Regions from separate parts of the Microbacterium sp. ZW CA_36 genome, predicted to be linked through region 3. Evidence: predicted binding sites of a transcription regulator. Region 3 holds the regulator's gene; each other region holds the start of a gene.
The links. The regulator HrcA, encoded in region 3, represses chaperone genes, less so after heat shock. The targets are predictions, from matches to a motif close to TTNGCACTCGNNNNNNNCGAGTGCNAA.
Positions count from the first base shown of each region.

Region 1: the regulator HrcA is predicted to act here: its motif matches at 1,540-1,566, upstream of groL (chaperonin GroEL).
Region 2: the regulator HrcA is predicted to act here: its motif matches at 1,568-1,594, upstream of groES (co-chaperone GroES).

Region 1 is NZ_JBJDRL010000001.1:230,625-235,367, forward strand. Features, by position in the region: gene groL (chaperonin GroEL) at 1-1,503, opposite strand, end outside; gene ACI3KX_RS01025 (cold-shock protein) at 1,693-1,893, opposite strand; gene ACI3KX_RS01030 (LytR C-terminal domain-containing protein) at 2,024-2,593, opposite strand; gene ACI3KX_RS01035 (DUF3263 domain-containing protein) at 2,662-2,910, opposite strand; gene ACI3KX_RS01040 (DUF2332 family protein) at 2,920-3,939, opposite strand; gene msrB (peptide-methionine (R)-S-oxide reductase MsrB) at 4,131-4,547, shown strand; gene ACI3KX_RS01050 (nitroreductase family protein) at 4,547-4,743, shown strand, end outside.
Region 2 is NZ_JBJDRL010000047.1:17,516-22,258, forward strand. Features, by position in the region: gene rarD (EamA family transporter RarD) at 1-934, opposite strand, end outside; gene groES (co-chaperone GroES) at 1,192-1,488, opposite strand; gene ACI3KX_RS16510 (Hsp70 family protein) at 1,902-3,674, shown strand; gene ACI3KX_RS16515 (LuxR C-terminal-related transcriptional regulator) at 3,699-4,743, shown strand, end outside.
Region 3 is NZ_JBJDRL010000026.1:46,152-50,894, forward strand. Features, by position in the region: gene ACI3KX_RS12635 (PhoH family protein) at 1-288, opposite strand, end outside; gene ACI3KX_RS12640 (HIT domain-containing protein) at 341-688, opposite strand; gene ACI3KX_RS12645 (16S rRNA (uracil(1498)-N(3))-methyltransferase) at 756-1,490, opposite strand; gene dnaJ (molecular chaperone DnaJ) at 1,494-2,606, opposite strand; gene hrcA (heat-inducible transcriptional repressor HrcA) at 2,658-3,698, opposite strand; gene hemW (radical SAM family heme chaperone HemW) at 3,836-4,743, opposite strand, start outside.

The DNA.
Region 1 (4,743 bases), on a different contig from region 3:
CGCCGAACGGGTCACCTTGGCGGGGTCGATGATGCCCTGTGCGAACAGGTCACCGTACTCGCCCGTGGCGGCGTTGAGGCCGTGGCCCGCGGGGAGCTCCGACACCTTGTTCGCCACGACGCCCGGCTCGAGACCGGCGTTGAGGGCGATCTGCTTCAGCGGGGCCTCGATCGCGACACGCACGATGTTGGCACCGGTCGCCTCGTCACCGGTCAGCTCGAGGGCGTCGAGCGCCTTCCGGCCGGACTGGATAAGGGCGACACCACCACCGGGGACGATGCCCTCCTCAACGGCCGCCTTCGCGTTGCGAACGGCGTCCTCGATGCGGTGCTTGCGCTCCTTGAGCTCGACCTCGGTGGCCGCGCCCGCCTTGATGACGGCGACGCCACCCGCGAGCTTGGCGAGGCGCTCCTGAAGCTTCTCGCGGTCGTAGTCGCTGTCGGTGTTCTCGATCTCGCGACGGATCTGCGTGACGCGACCTTCGAGCTGTCCGGGGTCGCCGGCACCCTCGATGATCGTGGTCTCGTCCTTGGTGACGATGACCTTGCGCGCACGGCCGAGCAGGTCGAGGGTGGCGTTCTCGAGCTTGAGACCGACCTCCTCGGTGATGACCTGGCCGCCGGTGAGGATCGCGATGTCCTGCAGCTGCGCCTTGCGACGGTCGCCGAAGCCGGGAGCCTTGACGGCGACCGACTTGAAGATGCCGCGGATCTTGTTGAGCACGAGGGTCGCGAGAGCCTCACCCTCGACGTCCTCGGCGATGATGACGAGCTCCTTGCCGTCCTGGATCACCTTGTCGACGACGGGCAGAAGGTCCTTGATGTTCGAGATCTTCTGGTTCGCGATGAGGATGTACGGGTCCTCGAAGACCGCCTCCTGGCGCTCCGGGTCCGTGACGAAGTAGGGGTTGATGTAGCCCTTGTCGAACCGCATGCCCTCGGTGAGCTCGAGCTCGGTGCCGAACGTCTGCGACTCCTCGACGGTGACGACGCCTTCCTTGCCCACCTTGTCGATGGCCTCGGCGATCAGCGCGCCGATCTCCGGGTCAGCGGCCGAGATCGATGCCGTGGCAGCGATCTGCTCCTTGGACTCGACCTCCTTGGCGGACTCGAGCAGCTCGGCGGTGATGGCGGCGACGGCCTTCTCGATGCCCTTCTTGAGCGAGATGGGGTCGGCGCCGGCTGCGACGTTGCGCAGGCCCTCGCGCACGAGCGCCTGGGCGAGAACGGTCGCGGTGGTCGTGCCGTCACCGGCGACGTCGTCGGTCTTCTTGGCGACCTCCTTGACGAGCTCCGCACCGATCTTCTCGTACGGGTCGTCCAGCTCGATCTCCTTGGCGATGGAGACACCGTCGTTCGTGATCGTGGGTGCGCCCCACTTCTTCTCGAGCACGACGTTGCGACCGCGCGGGCCGAGCGTCACCTTGACGGCGTCGGCCAGGATGTTGAGGCCGCGCTCGAGGCCGCGGCGGGCCTCCTCGTCGAAAGCGATGATCTTTGCCATGTGTGTGTCGTCCCTCCGGAACGTTGGCTTTGGGTATTAGCACTCAACAAACACGAGTGCTAAATCATTCTGGCACTCGACCCTATCGAGTGCAAGCCGCGGTGACGGATGCCGACATACGAGGAGACGGGATGCCTCGCGGCATCCCGTCTCCTGGGTCATGTCAGCGCCGGGCGCTGGGTCGGCTGGTCAGACGACGCGCACCGACTCCGCCTGAGGGCCTTTCTGGCCGGAGCCGACCGTGAACTCCACGGTCTGACCCTCTTCGAGCACGCGGAAGCCCGACATGTCGATGTTCGAGTAGTGGACGAAGACGTCCTGGCCGTCGGCGACGGTGATGAAGCCGAATCCCTTCTCGGCGTTGAACCATTTGACGGTGCCCTGGGTCATGCGAATCTCCTGTAGCCGGCGGTGCAGGGCTTCATCGTATGCAGGCGAAAACTCGGCCTCGGCGTGATTCGTCACTTGTTGACACGCAGGAATACAAGTGTTTACCGGCGCGAAACACGACGCCCGGCGATCAGGGAGTGGGTGCGGGCGTCTGCCCCGCGGCGGTGCGGTCGAGGCCGATCACGACCGTCAGCTGAGGGACATCGGGCGAGGTGGCCGGATAGGCCTCGCTCTGCTCGATCTCCGCGCCGCCGATGACGCCGGCGAGGCCGGCCGCAGCCGCTTCGTCGGCAGGATCCACGTAGAAGACGGTGGTCGTCGGGAAGTCCTGCGAGCCCGCTTCACCCGCCGTGACCTTGTCGTCGGCCCATCCAGCGCCCACGACGACGTCCTTCATCTGCGTGGCCAGTCCCTGCTCGGGAGTCGCGTTGAGGATCATCACGTCGTAGTTCATGTCGACCACCGGCGTGACCTCGGGGACGGGCGCCACCGTGGGAGTCGGCGTCGGCACGAGCTCGATGCGGCCGGACGCCAGCAGCGTGCCGAAGATCCCGATGACGATGAGCACGACGGTGGCCAGCGCCGCCCACAGCAGCACGACCCAGCCGCGCATCCGCGGGTTCTCCGCCCGGTGGGCGCCCACGCGGTCCGTCTCCGGCACATCGTCGAAACGATCCCGAGGGAAGCTGGTGGTCGGCACCCGTCGATGCTACCCGGCGAACGCCGGGCGTTCCGTCTGCGACAGCCGGTCCGGGCCCGAACCGCGACTCAGCGCGCGTCGGCGGCGCGGGCGGCGCGCTCGTGGAGGCGGGCCTCACGCAGCCGCCGCAGCCGCTTGACGAGCATCGGATCGTGCTCCTGCGCCTCGGTCGTGTCGATGAGTCGCCCGAGGAGCTGGTAGTACCGTGCCGGCGAGATCCCCAGCTCGGCGCGGATCGCCTCCTCCTTGGCTCCCGCGTGCCGGCGCCATTCGACCTCGAAGTCGAGGAGGGCGCGGTCGCGGTCGGTCAGAGGCACGCGTCCACGCTAGCCCGCGGCATCCGTCTCTCCGGTGCGCCACGCGCGCCAGTGCACGAACGAGCCGAGCGGATCCACCGCCGCGAGCGCCTCGCCGTCCCGGCCGAGCACGAAGCCGCCCCACGCGTCGGGGTCCACGGGCGACCGCCACCCCTCGTGCAGGGCCGGCGGATCGATCGTGATCCACACCGCGTCCAGTCGCCGCACGGCCTCGATGAGGCGCTCGCGTCCGGCACGCGGGATGTGCGGGAGCACGCCGGGGGTCGTCACGACGAGCGTCGCGCCGGCCGGCGCGGCCCCGGCGGCGGCGTGCAGCACGTCCGGGTCGGACGCGTCACCCGCCCGCAGCAGTGGTGGGTCCGCCGCGGCGATGTCGAGGGCTGCGGCGATGCGGTCGGCTCGCCCGGCCTCTCCCGGCCACACGAGGCTCGTGAGGAAACGGCGATCGCCGGCGTCGGCGGCGTCCAGCGGATCGAGGTCGATCCCGCCGCGCCACACCACCTCCGGCATGCGCAGGGGCGGATCGCCGGTGATCTCGCACTCCAGCACCACCGTCGACTGCCCGCCGGCAGGATCCAGCGCCACCACGCCGCCACCGCTGCGGTAGCGGTACGAGTAGCGGTCGGGATAAAGGCACAGTCCCGCGCTCGCGCCGACCTCCAGCAGCGCGATCGGCCCGGGGATCGTCGCCAGGGCGGGGAGCAGGACGGCACACCGCATCGGCTCGTTGGTCTGCAGGCGCCGCACGGATGTCTCGGCCACGGTCTGGTCGGCGTGGGCTCGCAGCCACGCGGCCCACGCCGCGAAGCCTGCCTCGGGCGCGCCGAGCATGCGCGTGACCGCGAAGACGAGCGGCGGCTGCCGGCGCGTGGCCGGGATGCGCGCGAGGATCGCGGCGACCTCCGGATCGGCCGCCACACCGCCGGCCCAGCCCGCGTAGAGCTCCGAGCGCCCGGGGGCCTCGTCGCGCGCGAAGCGCGCGTACCGCTCCACGACCGCCGCGGTCTCGGCATCCGGGTCCTGGGTCATCCCGCCATCCTCCCCCACGGTCCTGCTCTCCGGGGTTTGGGGCGCCCGGTGAACGTTCGGGGCGCACGCGACGCGCCCCGAACGTTCCTGGCGCGCCCCATACCCCGCCACCCGACGGCCCGCTGCGCCACCGGCTGGGGTTGAATGGAACCTGGAGTGCACGGGCCGGATGCTGTGCCCAGGAGGAGACCATGAACTACGCCGTCGACAAGAGCGACGCCCAGTGGCGCGAAGACCTGACCGCCGAGCAGTACGCGGTGCTGCGCGAAGCCGGCACCGAGCGGCCGTGGACCGGTGAGCTGCTCGACGAGGGCCGCGCCGGCCTGTACACGTGCGCGGCGTGCGGCGCCGAGCTGTTCCAGAGCGGCACGAAGTTCGACTCGCACTGCGGGTGGCCGAGCTTCTACGAGTCGATCCGTCCCGAGGCGGTCGAACTGATCGAGGACAGCAGTCACGGGATGGTGCGCACCGAAGTGCGCTGCGCGAACTGCGGCTCGCACCTCGGCCACGTGTTCCCCGACGGCTTCGGCACCCCGACGGGCGACCGCTACTGCATGAACTCGATCTCGCTGCAGTTCACGCCGGGCGACGACGCCGGGACCGTCTGATGCCCGGAGCACTGGAGGCTGCCCTCGCGCGCCGTTCGTGGTCGAAGGTGACCGACGAGGCGCCGACCCACGCCGAACTGCTGCAGTTCGTGGCGGCCGCGGGCCGAGTCGCCGACCACTCGTCGCTGCGGCCGTGGCGGCTCATCGAGCTGCGCGGCGAGGACCGCGAGCGGCTGGGCCGCGCGATCAACAAGGC
Region 2 (4,743 bases), on a different contig from region 3:
CGCCGGCGCGCGAACGCCGGGCGTGCAGCACCGAGTCGACGGTGAGCACCATCAGCGCCACCCACACGAGTGCGAAGCCGATCCAGCGCTCGAGGGGCATCGGCTCGCCGAGCACGAGCCACCCGATCAGGAACTGCAGGATCGGCGCCACGAACTGCAGCAGCCCGATCGTGGTCAGCGACACGCGGCGGGCGCCCGACGCGAACAGCAGCAGCGGCACGGCGGTGATGACGCCCGTCAGGCTCAGCAGCACGGTGTGCTGCCATCCGCTCGACCCCATCGTGAGGCCCTCCGTCGCGCCCACGATCGCCAGCACGACGACCGCGATCGGCGTCAACCACAGCGTCTCGAGGGTGAGACCGCTCACGGCGTCGACCGAAGGACCCACCTTCTTCTTCACCAGCCCGTAGACACCGAACGACGCCGCGAGCGTGAGCGCGATCCACGGGAAGTCGCCGTAGCCGATGACGATCACGGCCACCGCCGCAGCGGCTATGCCGATCGCCACCCACTGCGTCGCGCGCAGACGCTCGTGCAGCACCAGTACGGCGAGCAGCACGGTCGCGATCGGATTGATGAAGTAGCCGAGGCTGGTCTCGATGACCTGGTCGCTCAGCGCGCCGTATATGAAGACCTGCCAGTTGACGTAGATCAGGAGACCCGCGACCACGGTGAGCCCCAGCACACGCGGCTGCCGGAAGATCGCCGCCAGCCGCGGCCACGTGCGCGTCACCGTGAGCAGCAGCGCACAGAAGACGAGGGACAGCAGGATGCGCCACGCCACGATCTCCCACGGACCCGTCGGCGCCAGCAGCAGGAAGTACAGCGGCAGGAAACCCCACAGCAGATACGCACTGAACGCGTAGACGCCGCCCAGCGTGCGCTCGCGCGCCTCGGCGGCGGCATCCGCGACTCGACGGCTGCCGGTCGTCACACCGAGGTCCAGCGCCGTCGAGGGGTCGAGCCCGTCCACGGTGCCACGTTCCGACGGGGACGACTGCTCGCGACTCACCGAGTCAGCCTACGCCCGCCCCGCGCGGTGCCGGCCCGCTGCGCCGGCCCGCGGCATCCGTTCCCTGCCGAGCCTGCACGGAATCCTGCCACGCGGCACCGGCCCAAAGACTCCGGACATGACGAGAGGGCCGGATGCCGAAGCATCCGACCCTCGAGGTCACGCGCAGTGCGCGGAACTCAGCGAACGACGACCGCCAGGACGTCGCGAGCCGACAGGACGAGGAGCTCGTCACCGCCGAACTTCACCTCGGTGCCGCCGTACTTGCTGTAGATCACGCGGTCGCCGACGGCGACGTCGAGCGGGATGCGGTTGCCGTTGTCGTCGATACGACCCGGGCCCACCGCCACGACCTCGCCCTCCTGGGGCTTCTCCTTGGCGGTGTCGGGGATGACCAGACCGCTGGACGTGGTCTGCTCGGCCTCGACCTGCTTGATGACGATGCGGTCCTCGAGCGGCTTGATGGAAACCGACACGGTCTACCTCTTCTTTCTTGAGACTAAGACTCGTTAGCACTCTGACGTTGAGAGTGCTGATGACAGTCTAGGCAACGGTCTGGCACTCATGCAACGTGAGTGCCAATCGTGACGTCATACCGCGCGCGTCGCAGACACCTGGCGGAAACACAACTGTTACATGCTCTTGAGGCTTTGTCGGGCCCCGGCGTATCATCACAGCAGCGGCTCACTCTCTGGGGAGTGAGAACGCTGCGAGTTCGGGGGAGCTCGCACACGATGTGGGGGCATGCTTCAACATGGCTGAGCGGTATTTCCTGGCTGTGGATCTTGGGACCAGCAGGCTGGGGGCAGCGACAGCGCGCGTCGCTTCGGACGGCAGCATCACGGCTGCGGCGTTTCCACTCGGGCGACGCGCGGACAGCGTCGCGACGGTGGTCTTCGTCGCCGAGGATGGCGATCTCCTCTTCGGGGATGCGGCGGAACGCCGCGGCGTCACCGCGCCCGAGCGACTGATCCGCGAGTTCAAACGCAGCATCGGCGACGACGTGCCGCTGGTCGTGGGCGACCAGTCGATCCCGCCCGAGCAGCTGTACGCGCAGACCGTGGCGGGCGTCATCGACGCGGTGACCGAACGCGAGGGTGGCGCGCCGGCAGGTGTCATCGTCACGCATCCTGCCATGTGGGGTCCGCACCGTGTGGGAACGATCAGCTCGGCGCTCGCCGCGCTCGGCATCCGCGACGTGGAGTTCATCACCGAGCCCGAAGCTGCGGCGCGGCACTACGAGGCGTCGCGCGTGCTCGAGCCCGGAGAGACCCTCGCCGTCTACGACCTGGGCGGCGGCACGTTCGACTGCGTGCTGCTGCGCAAGACCGAGACCTCGTTCGAGCTCGTCGGAGAGCCGATGGGACTCGACAATCTCGGTGGGGCCGACTTCGACGACGCCGTCGTGCGCCACGTGCTGCGCTCCGCGGAGGTCTCGCCCGAGGCGCTGGACGACTCGTCCGCCGACGCGCGGGTCGCGCTGTCGCAGCTTCGTCGCGAATGCGTCGACGCCAAAGAGGCGCTGTCGTTCGACTCCGACGTCGTCATCCCGGTCCTGCTGCAGGCCGGCCGCTCGAGCGTGCGGCTGACGCGCGCCGAGTTCGAGGACATGATCGATCCGTACGTCACACAGACGGTCGACGTGCTCGAGGATGCCCTCGAAGCGGCAGAGGTCGACCCCGAGCAGCTCGAGTCGGTGCTGCTCATCGGCGGATCATCGCGGATCCCGCTGGTCACGCAGCGGATCTCCGAGCATCTGGACCGCCCGACCGCGATCGACGCGGATCCGAAGGCGTCCATCGCGCTCGGCGCGGCCCACACGGCGCTCATCCGCGCGATGGATCGCGAGATCGCCGCTCCTGGCGAACTCGTCGTCTTCGAAGGCGCCTCGGCCGGTGGGCTGGAGCTCCTCGTGCCGGCCGGCGTTGCGCTCGCGGCACCGGTCGCCCCCGTCGCGGCATCGTCGGCTCACGGCGCGCGCCACTACATCGCCATCTCTGCCGCGGCGGCCCTCGTCGCCGCCGCGATCGTCTTCGGCAGCACCATGACGCTCGGCAACGGCAGCGGCACCTTCCTGTCACTGTCGGGCTGGGAGCAGGTTCCCGCACCCGCCGACGCCGACGCCGAGGCCGAGGCCGCCGCGCAGGTGGAGCCCGCCGGTGACACGAACGCGGCCGAGACGGCGACGGCGCCCGAGCCGGACAAGGGGTCGGGCGGCACGGCGAATCCGAAGGCCGGGAAGCCGACCCCCCGGAGCGACGCTCCCGTCTCGAAGGCGGGGCCGAACAAGTCGACCACCACCACGACGACCACGACGAAGGAAGGCACGTCCACGAAGCCGGCCGCCGGATCGTCGGGCACCACGCCGACGTCGAGCGGCGACGACACGCCGGGGCAGACGACGCAGCCGCAACCCGAACCGACCACCCAGCCGGAGCCCGAGCCGACGACGCAGCCCGAGCCGGAACCGGAACCGACCACCCAGCCGGACCCAGCGCCGGAGCCGGAGCCCGAACCCGAGCCGGAGCCGGAGCCCACGACTCCCCCGGCCGACCCCGAGCCGGAGCCCACGACCCCACCGGCCGACCCTGAGCCGGAGCCGGTCCCCGCTGATCTGCAGCCGGCCCCTCAGACCTCACCCGCTCCCGAGATCGTCCCCTGACGCCGGGATCGCCTGGGGAATCACATGTCAACGCCGACAGCCGCACTGGCTACGTTCTTCGACGCCGCCGACTTCACAGGATCGCGACACGCGCATCCTCTCATCGACGCTCTCACCACACAGGACACGCCGCCTCGCGTGCTCATCTCGGGCAACGCCGGATCGGGCAAGTCGACGATCCTGCGCGGCGCGCAGCGATTCCTCACCCGCAACCGTGTGCCGCTGCACCTGCTCGGGCCTGACACCGACGTGACGGGCGTTCCCGCCGCCAGCGTGCTGCTCGTCGACGATCTGCATCTGCTGCCGCCGGCGCAGATCGAGGGCCTCATCGCGCGGGCCGCGGATCCGGACACCGCGCTCGTCGTGACGAGCAGGCCGTGGCCGAGCTCCCACGAGCTGGCGAGCATCGCACGACACCTGGAGCGCAGCCGCCCGGCGGTCGTCCTCGGACACGTGACGCGCTCGGACGTCCTGGACTACCTCGCGGGAACCGGCCGCGACATCCCGGCGCCGTGCCTGGATCACATCCTCGAGATCACCGGCGGCGTCTCATGGCTCGTGTCGGCGGCGCTGTCGGCACACGACGAGAGGGACTGCGCCGACGACATCGACCACTCAGCGCTCGGTCGCGTGCTCGAGCAGAGCGTCGCACACCGCCTCGGGGTGGTCGACACGGACGTGAGGCGAGCGGTCGAAGCGGTCAGCGTGGCGGCGGCGGAGGCGAATCCGCTCGACTCCGAGCTGCGGGGCGAGTCGGACGGGATCCTCGTCCAGGCATACGCCGACGGCCTGCTCCTGCGCAACGGACGTCCGGTGCCCGTCGTGCGCGCCGCCGTCCGCGCAACCCTTCCCACGCGCCGGCTCGTCGAACTGCTGACGACCCACCCCGGGGGTGTCGACCCGGCTGCCCAGCACGGAACCGACTGGCTGTCGGACGTGTCCGACCCTCGTCTGGTGGCTGCGCTCGTCGAACGCGGGGACCAGTTGCTCGACGCGGATCCGGTGCGCGCCGGCAGCTTCTACCGCGCCGCCGCCGAGGCGGGGACATCGTCCGCCGACCTGCATGCGA
Region 3 (4,743 bases):
GATGACCCGGCCGCGGGACGAGAGGATCGCCTCGCCGAGGACCTCGGACGGCCGCGGACCGCCCTCCGTGCGCAGGATGCGGTTCGACGAGGTGACGTCCGCCTCGCCGAGCGCGTGCCCCGCCTTCGTCATCGCCAGCAGCTCGTCGACGAGCGACCGCGCCGCGGCGACGGCGTCGGCCTCGCCCGTGAGCGTGATCTCGTTGCCGCGCACATGCACGTCGACACCGGGGTGCTCCCGTTCGACGACCCGCAGCAGGCGATCCTGGGGACCCAGCAGCTGCACCATCGCGACCCCATCCGCGTAGACGCGGTCGCTCACGGTCTCATGACCGTCTTGATCAGGCACCGACACTCTTCTCTTCGAGGCCTCCCGCGAGCACATGGGCGTGCACGTGGAAGATGGTCTGGCCCGCGTTCGGGCCGGTGTTGAACACGAGGCGGAAGTCCCCGTCCGAATGCTCCGCGGCGAGGGTGTTCGCCAGGCCGACGAGCTCTGCCATCAGCTCGGGATCGCCGGCGGCGAGCTCGACGACGTTCCGGTACTCCTCGGTCTTGGTGATCACCAGCAGGTGCAGGGGCGCCTGCGGCGCGATGTCGCGGATCGCGAACGCATTCTCGGTCTCTGCGATGATCTCGGACGGGATCTCTCCGTTGCGGATGCGCGTGAAGATCGACGGCTCGCTCATGCCGCAAGTCTAGCGACGGGGCCGTTCGACGGGCTCGGGGAGCGGTCGATGGGACTGTCGATACCACTCACCAGCGTGCGAGCGCGGTGCTGACGACCGCAAGGGCCGCCGGGCCGGCCGTCGATGTGCGCAGCACGGTGTCGCCGAGCCGGACCAGGCGCGCTCCGGCGTCGGCGAAGGCATCGAGCTCGTCGGGTGCGATCCCGCCCTCCGGGCCGACCACGAGCACGACGTCGCGCTCGTCGCCGGACTCCATCGCGAGGGCGCTGAGCGGCTCGGACGCGGTCGGCTCGAGCACGAGCATGCGGGATGCCGCGGCCCGGCGCACGAGCCCCGCGGTCGTGGTGAGCTCCGCCACCTCGGGGACCCAGGCACGATGGGCCTGCTTCGCAGCCTCGCGCACGATCGTCGCCCAGCGCGCACGGCCCTTCGCCGCCTTCGCCAGGTCCCACCGCGAGACGCTTCGCGCGGCCTGCCACGGGACGATCTCGTCGACCCCGAGCTCGGTCGCCGCCTGGACCGCCAGTTCGTCGCGGTCGCCCTTGGCCAGCGCCTGCACGAGCACCACGCGGGGACTCGGCTGCGCGGCATCCGCCCGCTCGCGGATGCGCACCACGACCTCGCGAGGTGCCACCGATTCGACGACGCCGGTGAGCCAGGCGCCGCGGCCGTCGCCGAGTGTCACCTCTTCGCCGACGCGCACCCGCCGCACGCTGGAGGCGTGGTGCGCCTCGGCCCCGGTGAGGCTCACCGCGTCGCCCGGCGCACCCGCCGGCCCGTCGAGGAGGAAGTGGAGGGCCACCGGTCAGGCGTTCCGGAACCGGTCGCGCAGCTTGGCGAACAGACCCTGGTGGAACTCCGAGAGCCGCGGGGCGGGCGCCTTGGTCCGCTTGGCGAACTCCTCGATGAGGGCTCGCTCCTTGTGGTCCAGGCGCGTGGGCGTCACGACATGCACGCCCACCCTCAGGTCTCCGCGCTGCGAGCCGCGCAGCGGGGTGATGCCGCGACCCTTGATCGTCAGGATGTCGCCGGCCTGCACCCCCGGCCGCACCTCGAGGTCCACCGCACCGTCGAGCGACTCGATCGTCGTCGTGGTGCCCAGGATCGCGTCGGGCATGGACACCTCGAGCGTGGCGAGCAGGTCGTCGCCGTCGCGGCTGAAGACCTCGTGGGGCGAGACGGTGACCTCGATGTAGAGGTCGCCGTTCGGGCCGCCGGCGGGGCCGACCTCGCCCGAGCCGGGAAGCTGGAGCCGCAGGCCGGTCTCGACGCCGGCGGGGATGTCGAGCGACACCGTGCGGCGCGCGCGCACGCGGCCCTGACCCTGGCAGGTCGCGCAGGGGTAGGGAATCGTGGTGCCGTAACCCTGGCACACGTTGCAGGGCTGCGTCGTGACGACGTTGCCGAGAAGGCTCCGCACCTGCCGCTGCACGTTTCCGGTGCCGTGGCAGATGTCGCACGTGACGGGGCTCGTCCCCGGCTGGCAGCACGATCCCTGACAGGTCTCGCAGAGCACCGCGGTGTCCACCTCGATGTCGCGGTGCGTGCCGAACACGACGTCGCCGAGCTCGAGCGTCACACGTACGAGGGCGTCCTGCCCGCGCTCACGCCGCGATCGCGGGCGCCCGCCACGCGAGCCGCCGGCCGCGCCGAAGAAGGTCTCGAAGATGTCGTTGAAGCCGCCGAAGCCGCCGGCGCCGCCGAAAGGCGACTCGCTCCCGCCCATGTCGTACCGGGCCCGCTGATCGGGGTCGCTCAGCACGTCGTACGCGTGCGTCACGAGCTTGAACCGCTCGGACGCGTCCTCGCCGGGGTTCACATCCGGGTGCAGCTGTCGGGCCAGCTTGCGATACGCCTTCTTGATCTCGTCGGTGGTGGCGTCGCGTGCGACGCCGAGGACCTCGTAGTGGTCAGCCACTTTCGCCTTCCTGCCGCGGCCCCGCCGCGGAATCGATGATGCGCGTCAGCGTCAGCGGGAGTTGTCGTCCTGCTCGAGCATCCGCGTGAGGTAGCGCGCGACGGCACGGACCGTCGCGAGGTTCGTGGGGTAGTCCATGCGCGTCGGGCCGAGCACACCGACGCGGGCGAGGGATCCCGTCGCGTCGTAGTCGCTGGCCACGACGGAGGCCTCGGCCAGGCCGAACGCCTCGTTCTCGCGGCCGATGCTCGCGGCGAGACCCTGCTCGTCGGCCACCATCTCGCCCATCAGCCGCAGCAGGGTCACCTGCTCCTCGATCGCCTCGAGGAGGGGGTAGATGCTGCCGCGGAAATCGGATTCGCTCCGCGCGAGGTTCGCGCTGCCGGCCATCACCAGCTTGTCCTGGCGGAACTCCTCGAGCTCTTCGGCGACCGCGCGGATGATCTCGTCCGTCGCTCGCTCGTGCGCGGGTGCCTGCGCATCCGGCACCTCGAGCCGCTCGGCGATGCGCTGGAGCCCCTCGCGGACGGGCCGGCCGACCAGCAGCGTGCCGAGGCGGGCGCGGATGTGCGCGAGGTCGGTGTCGTCGAAGTCCTCTCCGACGAAGGTCAGCCGCTGCGACACGCGGCCGGTGTCGGTGACGACGATCACCAGCATCCGTCCCGCGCCCAGCTGGACCAGCTCGACGTGCGTGACGTTGGCGCGGGCGAACGACGGGTACTGGACGATCGCGACCTGACCGGTGAGCTGCGTGAGGGCGCGCACGGTGCGCACGAGCACGTCGTCGAGATCGCCGGAGCCGTCCAGGAAGGACGCGATGGCCGAGCGCTGCGCCGACGAGAGCGGGCGGATCTCGGCGAGGTGGTCCACGAAGACGCGGTAGCCCTTGTCGGTCGGCACGCGTCCCGACGACGTGTGGGGCGCGACGATGAGCTCCTCGTCTTCCAGCAGAGCCATGTCGTTGCGGATCGTCGCCGCGGATACGCCGAACGCATGCCGCTCGACGATCGTCTTGCTGCCGACCGGCTCACGCGTGTCGACGTAGTCCTGGACGATCGCCCGCAGTACCTGCAGACCTCGCTCGCTGACCATTCCGCCTCCTCACGCTGCTGTCGGCACCAGGGCGTCTGGCACTCGCATGACTGGAGTGCCAATTCTATCCGATGACCCCGTCAGGATCGCCGAACGACGCCGCGCCCGGCGAAGCCGCGGCGGGGCGCCGCGCGTGGTCACTCGGTCAGCGCGCGCACGACGGCGTCCGCCAGCAGGCGTCCCCGTCGCGTCAGCACCACGCGCCCGCGCAACGCCGTCGGACCATCGATGAGGCCGTCCGCGATGAGCGCGGCGACCGCGTGTCGCCCCTCGCCCTGCAGTTCGCCGACCGGGAGCCCTTCCCGGACCCGTGTGCGCAGCAGCACGCTCTCGAGCGCTCGGGCATCGGCATCCGGGGTCTCACGTCCGGCGGCGGGCGACTCGCCCGCGGCCAGCCGCTGCGCGTACGCCGCGGGGTGCTTCACGTTCCAGAACCGCACTCCCCCGATGTGGCTGTGGGCCCCGGGTCCGAAGCCCCACCAGTCCGATCCCACCCAGTACGCGAGATTGTGCCGAGATCGGTGCGCGGCGTCGCGGGCCCAGTTCGACACCTCGTACCAGTCGAACCCCGCGCCCGCGAGCAGGTCGTCGGCGAGCTCGTACATGTCGGCCTGCAGATCGTCGTCGGGCGCGGCGACCTCGCCGCGGCGGATCTGGCGCGCGAGCTTGGTGCCGTCCTCGATGATCAGGGCATAGGCCGAGATGTGGTCGGGCTCCAGCGCGATGGCGGCCTCGAGCGACGAGTGCCAGTCCGCGAGCGACTCACCGGGAGCGCCGTAGATGAGGTCGACGCTGACGTCGAGACCGGCGTCTCGGGCGGCCGCGACGGCGGTGCGGACGTTCTCGGGGTCGTGCGTGCGATCCAGCGCCGCGAGAACGTGCGGAACGGCGGACTGCATGCCGATCGAGAGCCGGGTGACGCCGGATGCCGCCAGCTCGGCCGCGACCGCCGGCGAGACGGTGTCGGGGTTGGCCTCGACCGTCACCTCGGCGCCCTCGACGATGCCGAAGGTGTCGCGGACGCCGCCGAGCATGCGAGCGAGAT